Regions from separate parts of the Janthinobacterium sp. CG_23.4 genome, predicted to be linked through region 2. Evidence: predicted binding sites of a transcription regulator. Region 2 holds the regulator's gene; each other region holds the start of a gene.
What was found. Region 2 encodes FNR, which switches genes on or off when oxygen is low (the NO sensors DNR and NnrR bind a similar motif). Its sites were predicted from a motif close to TTGATNNNNATCAA; they were not measured.

Region 1: H4V96_RS07985 (ribonucleoside triphosphate reductase) is a predicted target of FNR. The motif match lies at 3,859-3,872, and genes of this name have one in related genera.
Region 3: cydD (thiol reductant ABC exporter subunit CydD) is a predicted target of FNR. The motif match lies at 3,537-3,550, and genes of this name have one in related genera.

The regions. Positions count from the first base shown of each region.
Region 1 covers NZ_JARXUX010000001.1:1,751,476-1,757,613, forward strand. The annotation lists gene H4V96_RS07970 (Pls/PosA family non-ribosomal peptide synthetase) at 1-972, opposite strand, end outside; gene H4V96_RS07975 (anaerobic ribonucleoside-triphosphate reductase activating protein) at 1,121-1,828, opposite strand; gene nrdD (anaerobic ribonucleoside-triphosphate reductase) at 1,818-2,018, opposite strand; gene H4V96_RS07985 (ribonucleoside triphosphate reductase) at 2,015-3,763, opposite strand; gene H4V96_RS07990 (IS4 family transposase) at 4,007-5,263, opposite strand; gene H4V96_RS07995 (hypothetical protein) at 5,554-5,781, opposite strand; gene H4V96_RS08000 (peptidase U32 family protein) at 5,945-6,138, shown strand, end outside.
Region 2 covers NZ_JARXUX010000001.1:4,925,587-4,931,724, reverse strand. The annotation lists gene H4V96_RS22055 (cbb3-type cytochrome c oxidase subunit 3) at 1-154, shown strand, start outside; gene ccoP (cytochrome-c oxidase, cbb3-type subunit III) at 147-1,067, shown strand; gene ccoG (cytochrome c oxidase accessory protein CcoG) at 1,067-2,452, shown strand; gene H4V96_RS22040 (FixH family protein) at 2,600-3,124, shown strand; gene fnr (fumarate/nitrate reduction transcriptional regulator Fnr) at 3,234-3,992, opposite strand; gene H4V96_RS22030 (response regulator) at 4,232-6,138, shown strand, end outside.
Region 3 covers NZ_JARXUX010000001.1:1,877,151-1,883,288, forward strand. The annotation lists gene folP (dihydropteroate synthase) at 1-798, shown strand, start outside; gene glmM (phosphoglucosamine mutase) at 839-2,176, shown strand; tRNA gene H4V96_RS08560 (tRNA-Pro) at 2,285-2,361, shown strand; tRNA gene H4V96_RS08565 (tRNA-Arg) at 2,454-2,528, shown strand; gene H4V96_RS08570 (hypothetical protein) at 2,609-2,788, opposite strand; gene H4V96_RS08575 (GbsR/MarR family transcriptional regulator) at 2,919-3,476, opposite strand; gene cydD (thiol reductant ABC exporter subunit CydD) at 3,615-5,351, shown strand; gene H4V96_RS08585 (ATP-binding cassette domain-containing protein) at 5,348-6,138, shown strand, end outside.

The sequences.
Region 1 (6,138 bases), 3.2 Mb from region 2:
TACGGTTGCCTCGGTGGGGCCGTAGGTATTGAACATGGCGCGGCCCGGGCGCGACCAGCGCTCGACCAAGGACTCGGGGCACATCTCGCCGCCCAGGTTGATCAAGCGCAAACTGGGCACGTCCTCGGCGAACAGGGCCAGCAATGTCGGCACGGCGTGCAGCACGGTGACCTTGTTTTCGGCCAGGGCGCGCGGCAAGGCTTCCGGGTCACCCGAGATATCCTTGGGCCCCAGCCACAGGGTGGCGCCCACCAGGTAGGCGATCCAGATTTCTTCGAAGGACATGTCGAAGGCGACGGAAAAGCCCTGGTAGACGGTGTCGGCTTGCGTCACTTCCAGCACGGCGTTTTCGCTGCGCAGGAAGTGGCAGATGCTGCGCTGATTGATCAATATGCCCTTGGGCTTGCCCGTCGAGCCGGACGTGTAGATCACATAGGCCGGGTGTTCGGGCAGGACGCTGCCGCGCGTGGGCAGATGTTCGCCCGGCATGATGGGCGCCAGCAGGCTTTCCGCCGTCCACACGGGACGCTGGACGCCAGCATCAAACAGGCGCGGCGCGAACTGCGCGCAGCTGATGACGCCAACGCCATTGGCATCGTCCAGGCATACTTGCAGGCGCTCGACTGGCGTGTCTTCGTCGACGGGCAGCCAGGCGGCGCCCGCCTTGGCGATGGCCGCCTGCATCAGCAGCAAATGGGGGCCGCGCGGCAGCCACAGGCCCACGATGTCGCCGGGCTTGACGCCAGCGGCCACCAGGCGCGACGCGGCCAGGCCGGCCTGTGCATCGAGTTCGGCGTAGCTGATGCGGCGCTCGCCGGCGATCAGGGCGATCTGTGCGGGGCAGCGGCGGGCCGTCGCCTCGAGCAGGTCGGCCAGCACTTCCTCGCGCAGCAGATCCGGTCGCGGCGGGCCGTACAGAATGTCGGCGTGGGTGGAAGGAATGCCTGGCTGGACTGCGGTGAACTCGTTCATGGATGACGCTTATCTGTGATGCGGTGTGAAGAATCTGACGCGCTACGCGTGGTGCGCAGCACAGTTGATACCTTACAGTACGCCAGGCATTTTGGTGTTGTGTAAAGAATAATTTTGCCGGGCTTTGCAAAATTATGTGCTTATCGGCTCAACTGCCATGATGACGGAATGTAAATCGCGCAAACATGGCGCCGATGTGCGCCAAAGTGCTCGCCGCCGGATAGCCGTGCAGGGGGCGGCTGGCCAGCGACGCGTCCGCACAGCCTTCGGCGCGAAACTGCTGCAGCACGTAGTTGTCGACGCCTTTGGCGGCCAGGGTGGTGGCCAGGGCCAGCAACTGTGCATCGGGCAGCAAGTCCGGGTGGGCGGTGGTGCGGCATTCGTAAGCGACGCCGCTGGCAAGGATGGCGTCCAGGCAGGCGCGCGCCGGATCACCGCTGCCCGCTACGCCCGTCACAAGACGATAGTGGGCAAACGGCGCCTTGATGTCGAAGCCCACCCAATCGAGCAGGGGCAGCACTTCCTGCAGGCGCTGCGGATAAATGCAGGCCGTGTGCAGGCCGATGTTGAAACCGAGCGCCTTGACGTCATGCATGGCGCGCGCCAGGCCCGGGTCCATGCACGCTTCGCCGCCGCTGAAGACGACGGCGTCGAGCAGGCCGACGCGGCGGCGCAGCCAGGCCAGCACGTCGCGCCAGGACATGGCGCCCTCGGGCGTGCGCCGCTGCAAATGGGGATTGTGGCAATAGCGGCAACGCCAGGGGCAGCCCTGCACGAAGACCACGGCCGCCAGCTTGCCCGGATAGTCGGTGGCGGAAAAGGGCGTGAGGCCCCCCACTTTCAGTTCAACTGCCATCGCGGGCGGGCTGGTCAAGCCGGGCGCTCGCTTGCGTAAAATACTGGCGCTCATGGAATTCGCCCTGCTTGCCGATGTTGAACGAGGCGACGGGGCGGTGATAGCCCATCACCCGGGTCCAGATTTCGCAGCGCTGGCGTTCGCTGTCGAGCAGGCTGATGGCGGGAGTGAAGTCGGGACGTGTATTCATGGCGTTTCCTCGAGTGATGCAGCAGGGTGGGCTTGCTTGCGGGCGATCAGCTCCGCGTCGCAGGTGGGGCAGAATGTATGTTTGCCGGCCAGGTAGCCGTGGCGTGGGCAGATGGAAAACGTGGGCGTGAGCGTGATGTAGGGCAGCGAAAAGCGGCTCAGGGCGCGCTTTACCAGCTCGCGGCAGGCGTTGGCGTCCGAGAGCGCTTCCGTCATGTACAGGTGCAGTACCGTGCCGCCCGTATATTTGCGCTGCAGTGTGTCCTGCATGGCCAAAGCCTCGAACGGGTCGTCCGTGTAGCCCACGGGCAGCTGCGACGAGTTCGTGTAATACGGCTGCTCGGGCGTGCCCGCCTGCACGATGGCCGGATAGCGTTTGCGGTCTTCGCGGGCAAAGCGGTACGTGGTGCCCTCGGCCGGTGTCGCTTCCAGGTTGTACATGTGGCCCGTCTCTTCCTGGAATGCCACCATGCGGGCGCGCACATGGTCGAGCAGGCGTACGGCCAGCGCATGGCCTTGCGGCGTCGTGATGTCATACGCGTCGCTGCTGAAATTGCGGATCATCTCGTTGATGCCATTGACCCCCAGCGTGGAAAAGTGGTTGCGCAGGGTGCCCAGGTAGCGCTGCGTGTAGGGGAACAAGCCTTGCTGCATCAGGTCCTCGATGGTGCGGCGCTTGATTTCCAGGCTTTTCTTGCCCAGTTCCAGCAGGCGGTCCAGGTCAGCCAGCAGCGCCACTTCATCGCCGCGCCACAGGTGGCCCAGGCGCGCGCAGTTGATGGTCACCACGCCCAGGGAGCCGGTCTGCTCGGCGGAGCCGAACAGGCCATTGCCCCGCTTAAGCAGCTCGCGCAAGTCCAGTTGCAATCGGCAGCACATGGAGCGGATCATGTTCGGCTTGAGTTCCGAATTGATGAAATTCTGGAAGTAGGGCAAGCCGTAGCGTGCCGTCATCTCGAACAGCCGTTCGGCATTCTCGCTATGCCAGTCGAAGTCCTCGGTAATGTTATAGGTGGGGATGGGAAAGGTGAAGACGCGGCCCTTGGCGTCGCCCGCCATCATGATCTCGATATACGCGCGGTTGATCATGTCCATCTCCGCCTGCAGCTCGCCATAGCTGAAGTCCATCTCCTGGCCGGCGATGACGGGAATCTGCTGGCGCAGGTCGTCCGGGCAAACCCAGTCAAAAGTGAGGTTGGTAAACGGCGTCTGCGTGCCCCAGCGCGATGGCACGTTGAGGTTGAAGATCAGCTCCTGCATGCATTGGCGCACGTCTTCGTAGCGCAGGCTGTCCTTGCGGATGTAGGGCGCCATATAGGTGTCGAAGGAGCTGAACGCCTGCGCGCCGGCCCATTCGTTTTGCAGGGTGCCGAGGAAATTGACGATCTGGCCGATGGCGCTCGACATGTGTTTCGGCGGGCCTGACTCAACTTTTCCTGGTACACCGTTCAAGCCTTCATGCAGCAGGGTACGCAGCGACCAGCCGGCGCAATAGCCGGCCAGCATGTCGAGGTCGTGGATGTGCAGCGCCGCTTCGCGGTGCGCCGCGCCCACTTCCGGTGGATACACCTGGTCCAGCCAGTAGTTGGCGATGACCTTGCCCGACACATTGAGGATCAGGCCACCGAGGGAGTATCCCTGGTTAGCGTTGGCGTTGACGCGCCAGTCGCGCCGCTCCAGGTATTCATTGATGGACGCGGCGACATCGACCTGGCCGCGTGTGGGGGAAACTGCATTTGTCGCCATGGAACCTCCAATAAACACAACATACGGTGTTTTTTTGAAGACTATCGACTAAATGTAGTGATGTCAAAGGTGGCGTGCAAGCGCTGTGCGTATCCTTGATCCAGGTGAAAAAACCACCTCAGGCGGTAATGCCGTTCAGTTAAGGATTTTGGCGTGATTTATGAGTGCCAGTAAATTCGCTAACCCCAGAGGCAAGAGCTGGGGTCGGACCCCAATCCACCCAAGTTAAGCAACAGGCTGCCATCAAGCAGCCTTGTAGGCCATGTATTTATGGGGCTTGTAGGCGTTGGTTTGCCGTGACCTTGATTGTCCTGGGCGATGTAGAAACGTTCGCTTGGCGATCAGAGCCAGCGCGTCGGCAAGCAAGTGTGCTGCCGCCAGCCCAAGCAGCAACGATGGCAAGAGCGGCTTGAGTACCGAATGGACATAGGCGCGGTTGATGCGTCTGTCCGTCGGCAATGCATCTTGCTGGCCGGCGGCACAGCTCGCCAACGCCTGCAGGTTATCGCATATTACCTTGGCGGCCAGATCCTGCATCAGGGCCTGCTGTGACAGTCCCGTCACGTGCTCCAGATGGAGGCGGTGTTTGATGCGCTTGAAGGCTTCCTCAATGCGCCAGCGTTGGTGGTAGAGGTCTCCGAACAATGCGGCAGGGAATTGTTCAACGTCCAGTAAATTGGTCATCAGAACACGCACCTTGCCGGTCGAGGCAACGTGGCGTATCAGGCGCACGGTCTGCGGTTCAGCGGGACATTCATAGTCAAGCGCATCGCGCCGATCCGGCGCCCGCAGCGTGACGATCTGCTCCTGCAGCCCCGACTTCAGAAACTGATTGACGCAGGGAAAGCCGCCACCGCGCGCCTGTTCGACGCGCATGCAGAAGGCAATGCGGCGCTGGTTCAACACGGCGGGCATCCAGTAACATGGATAGCCTCGGTCCAGCAACAGCAGATCTTCCTTGCCAAGCTGGTCGAGCTGTTCGAACAGCATCTGGCGTTCGCCGACGTCGGTACTGTATAGCGAGGCCGAGAGCATCAATTCGGCACCGGGCAGAAACAAGCCAAACACCAGTTGATCGGCCACGGCGGCGCGTTTGACATGGCTGGCGCGCAAGCCAAAGCGAACGGTCGAGGCGTCAGCGGCGACCAGCCTGAAACCGTGCCAGCGCGGCAGGTAGCCATGCTGCTGTGCTTGTGCAATGAGCCAGTCGTTAAGCTCTGGGATGGCCGTGGTAGCAAGTTTTGAGCGTGCCTGAGCGAAAGCCTGGGCGCTCACCTGGTGCGTCAGTTGCGCCTGCTGTTGCAGATGGCCAAAGAATTCATCAAGTTCGGTTTGCACGCTCTTGCGCATGCCGGTGAGCATGAGCGCCACCAAGGATGGCAGCGGCAGTTTGCGGCGACGTTGAAACGCCATCGGATGATCAGGATGGCGGGCGCTAAGCCGAAACTGGTCGGATTGAAGATGGTCGGAGAAATCGGACAGCAAGGAAGCGAGCGACATGAAGGGCCAATGAAGATCAAAAGACCTTCATTGGCCGCCGCCTTGCCGCTGTCGAAAAAAGAGAGGTCAGCAAGGCGGCGGCCGCGCAAAGCCAGTGCCACGTCAAGCACTATTTCATTGAATTGCCAGCAATTGCGCGGGCTTGCTCCTTAACTTGGGTGGATTGGGTCGGACCCGCCGGGGGAATGTGCTTCAATGGAGCACATTCCGATCACGAAGTGACCGACCCCTGTCCTGGTTCTTGGGCTAAAAATAGCATCACTAACACACTAACTGAACGGCATTACGCCTCAGGCGGTTTTGTTCCAGCGCGTTTCGCGCAGGACCAGCCAGCTCGCGCAAAAGAAGGCGGCGATGCTGGTGACAGAGGTGGGCAGCACCCGGGCGCAGATTTCCAGCGGCGTATAGGTGCTCCAGCTGGCCATGCGCGCCTCGAAGATGGCGACCTGATGCAACTGCGGCCGTTGGCGGCGCGCGAACACGGTCAGCAGGAAAATCAGCAGCGCTTTGCGGGGCATGGTGGGCCTTCAAACAGGAGGAAAGATGGGCATTTTACAGCCAGGTCAAGCAAGTTGAAGGTGCGCCAGCCATGCATGTATTCCTTCACCTGCATCAACGACTGGGCAGCATGGGCGGGGCTATAGTGTGCACCTGAGCCGATACAGGACTGAGAACAGCATGATGCTTGAAGCAACCACCGCCCCCTGCGTAGCCGGACCATTGGAACTGGTTTGCCCTGCCGGCAGCTTGCCCGCCCTGAAAGCGGCCGTCGATAATGGCGCCGACACCGTTTATCTGGGCTTTCGCGACGCCACCAATGCGCGCAATTTCGCCGGCCTCAACTTCGACGAGAAGGCCATCGCCGAGGGGGTGCG
Region 2 (6,138 bases):
GACGTTCGCAGGCATCCTGTGGTGGACTTTCAGCCGCAGCAATAGCGACTTTGACGCGGCGGCGAACCTGCCGTTCGACGACGAAGCGCTCGACTATCCGGCCGCGCCGGTATCTATGCCCGTGCCGGCACAAGGGGAGCGCAACCATGGCTGACTTTACCAATGGCTTCTGGAATATTTACATCATCGTATTGTCCTTGCTGGGCATCATCGGCTGCGGCGTGCTGCTGTACTCGCAGTCGAAGGTCAAAGTGGCTGCCGGTGCCCCTGCCGATGGCACCACGGGCCACGTCTGGGACGAGGACTTGAAGGAACTCAATACGCCGATGCCGCGCTGGTGGATGTGGTTGTTCTACATCACCATCGTCTTCGCCCTGGCATATCTGTTCCTGTATCCGGGCCTGGGCAACTATGCCGGTAGCCTGGGCTGGAAATCGACAGGCCAGTACGAGGAAGAGCTGAAGAAAGCGGAAGCCGACTACGGTCCCCTGTTCAACAAGTACCTGAGCCAGGACTTGAAGACGGTGGCCGCCGATCCGCAGGCGCAAGCCATCGGCCAGCGTTTGTTCCTGACCTACTGCGCGCAATGCCACGGTTCGGATGCACGCGGCAACAAGGGCTTCCCTAACCTGACTGACAAGGATTGGCTGTATGGCGGCGAACCTGACGTCATCAAGACGACCATCATGCACGGCCGCAATGGGCAGATGCCACCGATGGGTGCCGCCCTGGGCTCCGAAAAGGATGTCGAGAACGTGGCCCATTATGTGCTGAGCCTGTCCGGTTCGACCTCGGACCCGGTCAAGTCGGTATTGGGCAAGGCCAAGTTCGGCGCCTGCATGGCTTGCCATGGTGCCGATGCGAAGGGCAACCAGATGCTGGGTTCGCCTAACCTGACGGACAAGATCTGGCTGTACGGCGGCAGCGCCGATACCATCATGGAAACCATACGCAAGGGGCGCAATAACGCCATGCCGGCCTTCAACGATTTCCTTGGGGAATCGAAAGTGCACGTGCTGTCGGCGTACGTCTGGAGCCTGTCGAATCCACAGACACCCGTGAAATAATGTCAGACCCTCAAGTCATCAAGATGTATGCGGCCCGCGAGCAAATCTACCCTCGCGAGGCCAAAGGACGCTACGCTACCTGGCGCTGGGTATGTGTCTGGCTTACCCAGCTGGCGTTCTACGGCTTGCCATGGTTGACCTGGAGTGGCAGGCAAGCCCTGCTGTTCGATTTGACCACGCGCAAGTTCTACATTTTTGGCGTCGTGCTGTGGCCCCAGGATTTCATCTATCTGGCGGCTCTGCTGATCATCTGTGCGTATTCCTTGTTCCTTGTCACAGCCCTCGCCGGGCGGGTATGGTGCGGCTTCTCCTGCCCGCAAACGGTCTACACGGAAATCTTCTTGTGGGTCGAACGCAAAATCGAGGGCACGCGCAGCGCGCGCATGGCCCTCGACAAGCAAGGCCCCTCCGTGCGCAAGGTTGTCAAGAAGACGGCCAAGCACTTGGTGTGGGGCGCCATCGCCCTGTGGACGGGCTTTACTTTTGTCGGCTATTTCACGCCGATCAAGGAACTGGCGCACGAGGTGATCACCCTCGATTTCGGTCCCTGGGAATGGTTCTGGGTCTTGTTCTACAGCCTGGCAACCTACGGCAACGCGGGCTGGCTGCGCGAGCAGGTGTGCAAATACATGTGCCCCTACGCGCGCTTCCAGAGCGCCATGTTCGACCAGGATACCCTGATCATCACCTACGATGCCAAACGCGGCGAACCGCGTGGTGCCATGAGCAAGAAGGCCGGCAACAACGACAAGCTGGGCGACTGCATCGACTGCACCCTGTGCGTGCAAGTGTGTCCGACCGGTATCGATATTCGCAACGGCCTGCAGTATGAATGCATCGGCTGCGCCGCCTGCGTCGATGCCTGCAACAGCGTGATGGATAAGGTCGACCGGCCGCGCGGACTGGTACGCTACAGTACCGACCATGCGATGGAAAACAACTTCAGTTCGCAGCAAATCCGCCAGCGCGCCACGCGCCCGCGCGTACTGATCTACACCGCCATCCTGGGGCTGATCATCATCGCCGTGTGTACCTCACTGGCCCTGCGCACCCCCCTGAAAATGGACGTCATCCGCGACCGCGGTTCGATGGGTCGCGAAGTGGAAGACGGCATGGTCGAGAACGTTTACCGCTTGCAAATCATGAATACCTCGGAGCAAACTCAGCATTTTAAAATCAGCGTTTCCGGCTTGCCGGGCCTGACCTTGCTGACGCGCGAAGAGGTGACGTTACAGCCGACGGAAACGCTGGGCTGGCCCATCCGCCTGCGCGTGCCGCACGGTGTCGGCGAGAAGGGCTCGAACAAGATTGCCATCGAATTGCACTCGCTGGATAACCCAGCGTTGCATGTGCGTGAAGGCGCGGTATTCATCGTGCCGCGCTAAGGTTGATGTTGGGGTCAGATCCCTCGGGTCTGACCCCGGCATTTCGCCGTTGGGCCAGCATCAAACATGCGTTAGCTTTACTTTATTTTCAACCCAGAAGCAAAAGCTGGGGTCAGGCCCAAAGGGCCTGCCCTCAAGGAGAACAAAATGTCCGACAGCCTCAAGCTGCAAGCACCCGTTGCACCATGGTACAAGCATCGCTGGCCTTGGCTGCTGATGATCGGTCCCGGCCTGTCCATGGTCGTTGGCAGCTGCATGGCGTATATCGCGTTTACGCAGCCCGATGCGCTGGTGGTGGGCGATTATTACAAGCAGGGTAAGGCCATCAACCAGGACTTGCGACGCGACACGGTCGCCAGCAAGCTGGCGATGGCTACCAGCCTGTCCTATGACGTGGCGTCGGCGCGTCTCAGTGGTTCCGTGCGCAGCGTCGGCAAGGCTTACCAGGGTCCGTTGCAGCTGCACCTGGCGCATGCGACCCTGCCGGAAAAAGATATCAAGCTACTGGTGCAGCCCGATGCGGCCGGCAACTTCTCAGTAGCGCTACCGATGCTAGAGCGCAGCCGCTGGCAAGTGCTGGTGGAAAACGACAAACGCGAGTGGCGCCTGTCCGGCATCTGGACCTGGCCACTGCAGCGCAGCATCGCGCTGCAGGCGGATGCAGAACTATAACGTACAGCGCCGGGAAAAAACCGTAGCGAGCGGCAGTGATTTGTGGCTAAGAGCACAGCGAGCATCTCAGGCCGCAAAGCGCGACGCGCAGCAGGTTTTGACGGTGCTATTATTTGCAGGCGTCCGTGCCGGCCGTAATGGCCTTCAATATTGCCGGCTGCAAGATCTCGATCTCGCGGTTGGAAACGCGCAGCCAGCCTTCCTTCTTAAACTTCGACAATAAGCGGCTGACGCTCTCGATGGTCAACCCCAGGTAGTTACCAATTTCCTCGCGCGACATGCGCAGCTGAAATTTGCTGGCCGAATAGCCGCGCGCTTCATAACGCGAAGCCAAGTTGACGATAAAGGCGGCAAAACGCTGGGTCGCCTGCATATTGCCCAGTAACAGCATGACACTTTGCTCGCGCGTGATTTCCTGACTCATCATGCGATGGAAATGGCGCAGCAAGGTTGGCATATTACCCAGCAATTGTTCCAGGCTGGAAAATGGAATTTCACACACTTCACTATCTTCCAGCGCCACCGCATTACAGTGGTGGCGGTCGGCGCTGATGGCATCCATGCCCAGCAGTTCGCCGGCCATCTGAAAACCCGTCACTTGCTCTTCGCCGCCAGGATTGATCTGGTACGTCTTGAAATGCCCCAGACGAATCGCGTACAAGTTCTGGAACGAATCGCCGATGCGAAACAGCGAGGCACCACGCACAATCTTGCGACGACGGCCGATGATCTGGTCTAGCCTGTCCATGTCGCCCACATCGAGACCCATCGGCAGGCACAATTGATGCATGCTGCAAGTCGAACATCGCGCACGCAATGCTTCCACGTTCACTGCGGGCAAGGTGAGAGTGAGGAGCGCTTCAGTCATGTCGGTACCTTTTAGAAAATGCAATAACAAGTTTACTGCATACAGAGTTGCCGTGTGCCAATTTCAGCGTAATTTCGGTGAATAAACGACGTCCATCCTTTAATTATATGGCAACATCGTCAAAAGCCCATACGGGGAGGGCAATTTACTCAGCGCCGCTTGCAAAGTTAATGTATTGATAGGAGAATTCTTGAAGGCGTTATCTGCCGTCTGTGCCGCCCGGTACTCAAAAGGACATCATGAAGCCTCTCGGCATTAAAGCAAAAGTCGCCCTGGCCACCAGCCTGACCTCGATCGCCATGATCGCGCTGGTCACCATGATCCAGGTGCAGCACATGCGCGACGACTTCAGCCAAGTACTGCTGGGCCAGCAATACTCGCTGATCACGCGTACCGCTGCCGAGCTCGACGACAAGCTGGGCATGCTGCTGCAGATTGTCACCCTGACGGCCAGGCAGCAGCCGCCGGAATTGATCGCACAGCCCGCCCAATTGCGCCAATACTATACGCGGCGCTCGATGCTAGTCCTGTTCGACGATGTACTGGTACTCGACGCGCAAGGCGCCATCGTGGCCGACATGCCGCTCGTCAAGGGGCGCGCAGGCATCAACGTCACCGAGCGCGAGTATTTCCAGACCGTCCTGCGCACGCGCCTACCCATGATCACCGAGCCAATGCTGAGCAAGTCGAGCGGCATGCCCATCGTGCAAATGGTCGCACCCGTCATGGCCGCCGATGGCCAGGTGGCCGGCATGGTGGTCGGCGTGCTGCGTTTGTACAAGGACAACCTGCTGGGGCGCCTGCGCTCGGAAAAAATCGGCAAGAACGGCTATTACTCGATTCTCACGCGCGGCGCCGTGCCGCGCTACGTGCTGCACCCCGACCCCAGCCGTTTGCTGCAGCCGCGCCAGCCGGACACCAATCTGGCGACCACCGCGCTGCTGAAACAAGATGGCGAAGGCAGCATGATCAGCACCGACAGCCGCGGCATCACGGCCGTCAACAGCTTCAAGCGCCTGAAATCGGTGAACTGGCTGCTGGCTACCTCGCTGCCCGTCGATGATGCCTTCGAGCCGTTCGATGGTGTGCTGTACCGGCTGGTGCTGTGGGGCATCCTCGCTTCGCTGCTGGCCGCTTTTGTTCTGGGCTGGCTTACCGTGCGCCTGCTGTCGCCGCTGGTACGCCTGCGCGACACCCTGCAAGCGCTGCGCACCAGCGGTAGCCGTTTCAGCCCGGTACCGGTGCGGCAGCGCGACGAGATCGGCGAACTGACGGAAGCGTTCAACGACCTGATGAGCGAACGCGATCGCCTGCAGCAAGAGCTCGAAGCACGCGCGGAGGAGTTGGAACAGGAGCGCGACCGGGCCGAGGCGGCCAACCGCGCAAAGAGCGACTTCGTAGCCAATATGAGTCATGAAATCCGCACACCCCTCAATGCCGTGCTGGGCATGGTGTACCTGCTGGGAAATACCAAGCTCGACACGGAACAGCGCAAGTATCTGACCATGGTGCGCGTGGCGGGCCAATCACTGCTGGGCATCCTCAACGACGTGCTCGATTATTCGAAGATCGAAGCGCGCCGCATGGAATTGTCGCCCGTCGAGTTCGACCTCGATGAAGTCATGAATTCCCTGGCCACGACGATGACCATGAATGCGGGCAAAAAGGAGCTGGAACTGGCCATCGCCGTCGAGCCCGACGTGCCGCGGTGCCTGGTAGGCGACGCCCAGCGCCTGCTACAAATCCTCGTCAACCTCGCTGGCAACGCCATCAAGTTTACCGAGAACGGCGAAGTGGTGGTGGCCGTCAGCAAAGCCGAAAGCGGGAAAGGGCGCGCCTGGCTGCGCTTCGAAGTGCGCGACACGGGCATAGGCATGACGGAACTGCAGCAACAGCAGCTGTTTGCCGCGTTTTCACAGGGCGACCAGAGCATCACGCGGCGCTTCGGCGGCACGGGCCTGGGCCTGGCCATCAGCAAGCAGCTGATCCACATGATGGGCGGCGACATCGCCGTCGCCAGCAGCGAAGGCAAGGGCAGCCGCTTCTCTTTCAGCGTGCCATTCGAGATGCTGGCGCAAGCAGCCGAAACGCGGCGCACGCCAGCCTTGGGCCAGCTGCGCCTGCTGGTAGCCGACGATAACCGCAC
Region 3 (6,138 bases), 3.0 Mb from region 2:
AACCTGCAGGGCACGCAGGCGCTGGTGATGGGCATCCTGAATATCACACCCGATTCATTTTCCGATGCAGGCCAGTATCAGCACCTGGAATTTGCCCTCTCGCGCGCCGAGCAGATGATGCTCGATGGCGTTGATATCATCGATATCGGCGGCGAATCGAGTCGCCCCGGCGCGCCGCCCTTGCCGCTGCAGGACGAGTTGCAGCGCGTTATGCCGGTGCTGTACGCTTTGCGCGACTGTGGCAAGCCGCTGTCGGTCGATACTTATAAACCGCAAGTGATGCGCGAAGCGATTCTGGCGGGCGCCGACATGATCAATGACATCAATGGTTTCCGCGCGCCTGGCGCCATCGAGGCGGTGCAGGGCAGCGACTGCGCGCTGTGTATCATGCACATGCAAAGCGTGCCACAAACCATGCAGGACCAGCCCCAGTATGACGATGTGGTACGCGAAGTGATTGCCTTCCTGCACGAACGCGTCGAGACGATGACGGCAGCCGGCATCGATCGTGAACGCCTGTGCGTCGATCCCGGCTTCGGCTTTGGCAAGACGGTGGAGCAGAACTACGCCTTGCTGCGCGCCACGCGCCAGCTGCGCAGCGAACTGGGCTTGCCGGTGCTGGCGGGGCTGTCGCGCAAGTCGATGATAGGCGCCGTTACTGGGCGTGCCGTGGAGCAGCGCCTTGCCGGTAGTGTTGCCGGGGCGCTAGCTGCGGTAGCGCAAGGCGCAGAAATTATCCGTGTGCATGATGTGGCTGAAACCGTCGATGCATTGAAGGTCTGGCGCATGGCACATTAATATTGTAAAATTTATCATAAACAACAAAAAGAGAAATACGATGACGCGTAAATATTTTGGCACCGATGGCATCCGCGGTCTGGTGGGCACGGCTCCGATCACCCCCGATTTCGTCATGCGCCTCGGCTATGCGGCCGGCAAGGTGCTAGCCAAGTCGCAAGGTGGCAAGGTGCGCCCGACAGTGTTGATTGGCAAGGACACACGCATTTCCGGCTACATGCTGGAAGCAGCGCTGGAAGCGGGCCTGTCGGCCGCTGGCGTGGACGTGATGCTGGCCGGCCCCATGCCGACGCCGGCGATCGCTTACCTGACGCGGGCGCTGCGCCTGTCGGCCGGGGTGGTCATTTCCGCCTCGCACAATCCCTACCATGACAATGGCATCAAGTTCTTTTCCGCCCAGGGTAGCAAGCTGCCCGACAGCGTGGAACTGGAAATCGAGGCGGCACTCGACGAACCGATGGCCTGCGTGCCATCGGACAAGCTGGGCCGCGCCAAGCGCTTGGACGATGCCCAGGGCCGCTACATCGAATTTTGCAAGAGCACCTTCCCGAACGAGCTGGACTTGCGTGGCATGAAGATCGTCGTCGATTGCGCGCATGGTGCCGCTTATCATATCGCGCCACACGTGTTTCATGAGTTGGGTGCGGAAGTTATTGCCATCGGCAACAAGCCCGATGGCTTCAATATCAATGCGGGCTTTGGCGCCACGGCAACCAAGGCCATGGCTGCCGCTGTTGTCGAGCATGGCGCTGATCTCGGTATCGCCCTCGATGGCGACGCTGACCGCCTGATCATGTGCGATGCCACGGGGCGTTTGTATAACGGCGACGAGTTATTGTACGTGATGGTCAAGGATCGCCTGGCGACGGGCCCCGTGGCTGGCGCCGTGGGCACCCTGATGACGAATATGGCGCTGGAAGTGCTGTTCAAGCAGCAGGGCATCGGCTTTGCGCGCGCCAAGGTAGGTGACCGCTACGTGCTGGAAGTCATGCAGGAAAAGGGCTGGATACTGGGCGGCGAAGGCTCCGGCCATTTGCTGTGCCTGGATCGCCACACGACGGGCGATGGCATCGTCTCCGCGCTGCAAGTATTGTCCGCACTCAAGCGCAGCGGCCAGAACCTGCAGCAGTGCCTGGCTGAGCTGGTGCTGTTCCCGCAAACCCTGATCAACCTGCGCGTAGCGCCCGGTTTCGACTGGCAGAAAAATGCCGCCATGGTGGCCGAGAAAGAAATGGTCGAGGCCGAATTGGGCGACACGGGCCGCGTGCTGATCCGCGCTTCGGGCACCGAACCGTTGATACGCGTCATGGTGGAAGCCAAGCATAAGGACAAGGCCGAGTCGATGGCGCGCCGCATTGCCGATAAAGTCAGCGCTTAAGCAGGAAAGTGCTGGACAGGCCAGGGCAGGGCAGGCGCGATAGGTATTTCCATCTAATTCGTCTATGCCAATTGACGAAATTGCTTGGGGGCGTTATTATCTTTTCTGCGGAGTGTGGCGCAGCCCGGTAGCGCACCTGGTTTGGGACCAGGGGGTCCAAGGTTCGAATCCTTGTACTCCGACCAAAGTCATAAGCGGGCTGTCAGAAATGACAGCCCGTTTTCTATTCTGCGCAGGCATTTCATGGCTGGCGCATGAATTGAAATACTGCACCTTTCCGCCCATCGTTCAACGGATAGGACAACGGTCTTCTAAACCGTGAATGGGGGTTCGATTCCCTCTGGGCGGACCAGTTCATACTGGTCACACAGCATGCGCCATGAGTCGGCCGCACTGCATCTTCCCCTCGTGATTTGCGTTTCGCGTATCAGCTCACGGCTGCGCAAACAGCAGCACGCTCAGTAAATACACCAGCGGCGCCGAGCATAGCAGGGCAGACAATACCGACAGCTTTTTTTTGCTCGCCCGACGCGCGAGGCGCAGCCGTTCTCGTGCCGGCAAATGCTCGCGTAGCACGCTACGTGCGCGAGACTGGAATGGGGATTCATGCATGGATGCTCCTTCGCAAGGTTGGCTGTCGTGCCAACGAGCATAGCCAGAGCGGTATAAAGATGGTGTAAATAGTCAGCTGCTGCGCGTATGCGGCGTGTATACGTGGCGCCGCTGCAGGCGCATGCGGGCCTTATTTTTCGTCGTCGTGGGGGCTCTTGCCGAACAGGCGGTCCTTGGCATTGAGCAGCTTTTGCATCTTGGCGCCCATTTTCATCAGTTGCGCCATCGATTCGGGCGATAGGCGCTGCAAGTCGTCGAACCAGGTGTTGGCCAGGTTAACCAGTTCATACATTTCGCGCATGCGCTCTTGTGCATACTGGTCGCCGGCTTGCGTGGCCGGTGCCAGCAGCGATTCGCGCAGCACCGTCAGGGTCGGTGCCACTTCGCGGCGGCGCCGTTCGGCGGCCACGACGCGGAAGATTTGCCATACATCGCCCAGCGAGGAAAAATACTCGCGTCGGTCGCCCGGAATGCGCGACTGGCGTATCAAGCCCCAGCCCTGCAACTCCTTTAAGCCGATGCTGACGTTCGAGCGGGAAAAACTCAGGTGCTCCGCAATTTCGTCCGCGTGCAAAGGATGTTCTGCGACAAATAACAAGGCATACACTTGCCCCACCGTACGGTTAAAGCCCCAGCGGCTGCCCATCTCGCCGAAATGGCTGACAAAGGTCAGGATCAGCGGCGTCATTTGAATATGTTGAGTTTTCATAATTATCTGGATTTTTTCACGCCATTCGGGTGGGGTCAATTGATATATGTCATGTTTCGCAGTATTATACTAAGAATCGAATTTACAGAAAATTCTGAAAACTCAAGAAGTATAGATATGCCTAACCTGTCACCACTGCCGTCCCCGCCCCTATCCTTGCCCCGCTTTGTTCTTCCCCGTGTCGCCAGCCTGGCGCAAGGTGGCGCCGCCTTGCTGTGGCTGCCGCAAGCGGCCTTGCTGGCCTGGGCCGTACAAGCCATGCAGGGCGGTGCACTCTGGCGCGCGGCCCTGCTGCCGGCCGCTGGCGTGCTGCTGCTGGGCGTGCTGCGCGCCGGCTGCGAAGCGTGGGGTGCGCGGCGCATGTATGCGGCGGCGCGCGAGCACCTGTCTACCTTGCGCGTCCAGGTGGCGCAAGCGCTGGCGCGCCGTTCGCCGCTCGATCGCCAGCGCGCGCAGTCGGGCCAGGCGGCCAGCGTCATCGCCGAGCAGGCCGAAGCCATCGTGCCCTACCTGGTGCGCTACAAGCCGGCGCGCTGGAAAGTGTTGCTCGTGCCGCTAGTGATCCTTGCTGTGGTGACACCGCTGTCGTGGATTGCCGCCTTGATCTTGCTCGTTGCCGCCCCCCTGATTCCCGTCTTCATGGCGCTGGTGGGCATGGGCGCGCAAGCGGCCAGCCGCGCGCAGATGGTGGAAATGGGCAGCATGAACGCCTTCCTGCTGGATCGGCTGCGCGGCCTGGCCACTCTGCGCGCCTTGGGCGCCGTCGACGCCACGGCCGAGCGGCTCGATGCCTCGTCGCAATCGGTGCGTCGGCGCACGATGCTCGTGCTGCGCATCGCCTTCCTGTCGTCCGCCGTGCTGGAACTGTTTTCCGCGCTGGGCGTTGCCATGGCGGCGGCGTTTATTGGCTTCTCCTTGCTCGGCAGCATCAATTTCGGCACCTGGGGCCGGGAACTCAGCCTGGGGCAGGGCTTGTTCATCTTGCTGCTGGCGCCCGCATTCTTCGAGCCGCTGCGCGAGCTGGCCGCCGTCTGGCACGACAAGGCGGCCGGCGAAGCGGGGCTGGCCGGTTTGCATGACCTGGTGGCCGATGGCGTGCCCCTGCCTGGCGCCGGCATGCCAGCAGCTGCCGTCTCCGCCGCCGCCATGGCGCTGGCGCCGCCGCCCGCCGTCGACGTCCGTGAGCTGCGCTTTGCTCACCCTGGCGAAGCGCGCGTATTCGACGGCTTCGATTTGACCGTGCATGCCGGCGAACACGTGGCCTTGCTCGGTGCCAGCGGCGCCGGCAAGACTACCTTGCTCTCGTTGTTGGCTGGCTTGCTGCCCGCCAGCGGCGGCGAGATCCGCATCGGCGGCGTGCGCCTGAACGACAGCACGGTCAATACTTTGCGCCAGCGCATGGCCTGGATGGGCCAGCGTGCGCACGTGTTTGCCGCCTCCGTCAGCCAGAACGTGACGCTGGGCCGCGCTGGCGCGAACGCCGCGCAAGTGACGCAGGCTTTGCATCTGGCCGACCTGGCCGCCGTGGCTCAGGCGCAACCGGCCGTCATGCTCAGCGATGGGGGCCAGGGCCTGTCCGGCGGCGAAGCGGTGCGCCTGGCGTTGGCCCGCGTGGCCCTGCACCCGCATGCCGACCTGTTGCTGGTCGATGAACCGACGGCCCACCTCGATAGTGAGACGGCGGCGCGCGTCACGGACGCCTTGCTGGCGTTGGCAAGGGGCAAAACCATGATCGTCGCCACGCACGACCCCGTGCTGGCTGGCCGCCTGCAGCGCACGGTGCAGGTCGATGTGCAGGCGCACATGCAGGCGCAGCCGCAGCCGCAGGCACAGAAGGAAGAAGGACGCGCATGAAAACTTCCTTCATGCGCCATCGCGTCCTGCGGCAATTGCTGCTGGCCCAGCCCGGCAAATTGATTGCTGGCGCCATGCTGGCGGCCCTGACGGCGGTAGCCGGCATGGCCTTGCTGGGTTTGTCTGGCTGGTTCATCACTGCCACCTCGCTTGCTGGCCTGCATGCGTCCACCGCCGTGCTGTTCGACGTGTTCGGCCCGTCGGCCGGCATCCGCCTGCTCGCCATCGGCCGCACGGGCTCGCGCTATGCGGAGCGTCTCGTCACGCACGACGCCACCTTCGCCGCCCTGGCCAGCATCCGCGTGCAACTGTTCCGTGCCTGGTCGCGCCCGGAAGCGGCCAGTCGCTTGCTGCGCCAGCCTGCCAAGCTGCTGTTCCGCTTGACGGCCGATATCGATGCGCTCGAAGCGCTGTATTTGCGCCTGCTGGTGCCGGCCTTTACGGCGCTGTGCGTGGCCTTGCTGGCCGGCATCGCGCTGGGCGTGCTGCAGTGGCAGCTGGGCTTGGGCCTGGCCGCGTGGCTGCTGGCGGCCGGCGGCGGCATCAGCTCGGTTGTGGCGCAGCGTGCCCGCCGTCCCGCCATCCTGCGCTCGCGCGCCATCGAAAAATTACGTTCCGGCAGCATCGACCTGATGGCCGGCCAGACGGACCTGGTGATGGCGGGCCGCATCGAGGCCCAATGCGCGGCGCTGGGACAGATCGACCGCTCGCTGGCGCAAGCCGATTTCGCCTTGCTGCGCCTCGATACGGCGGCCAGTGCCGCGTATGGCGTGGCCGCCAGCGTGAC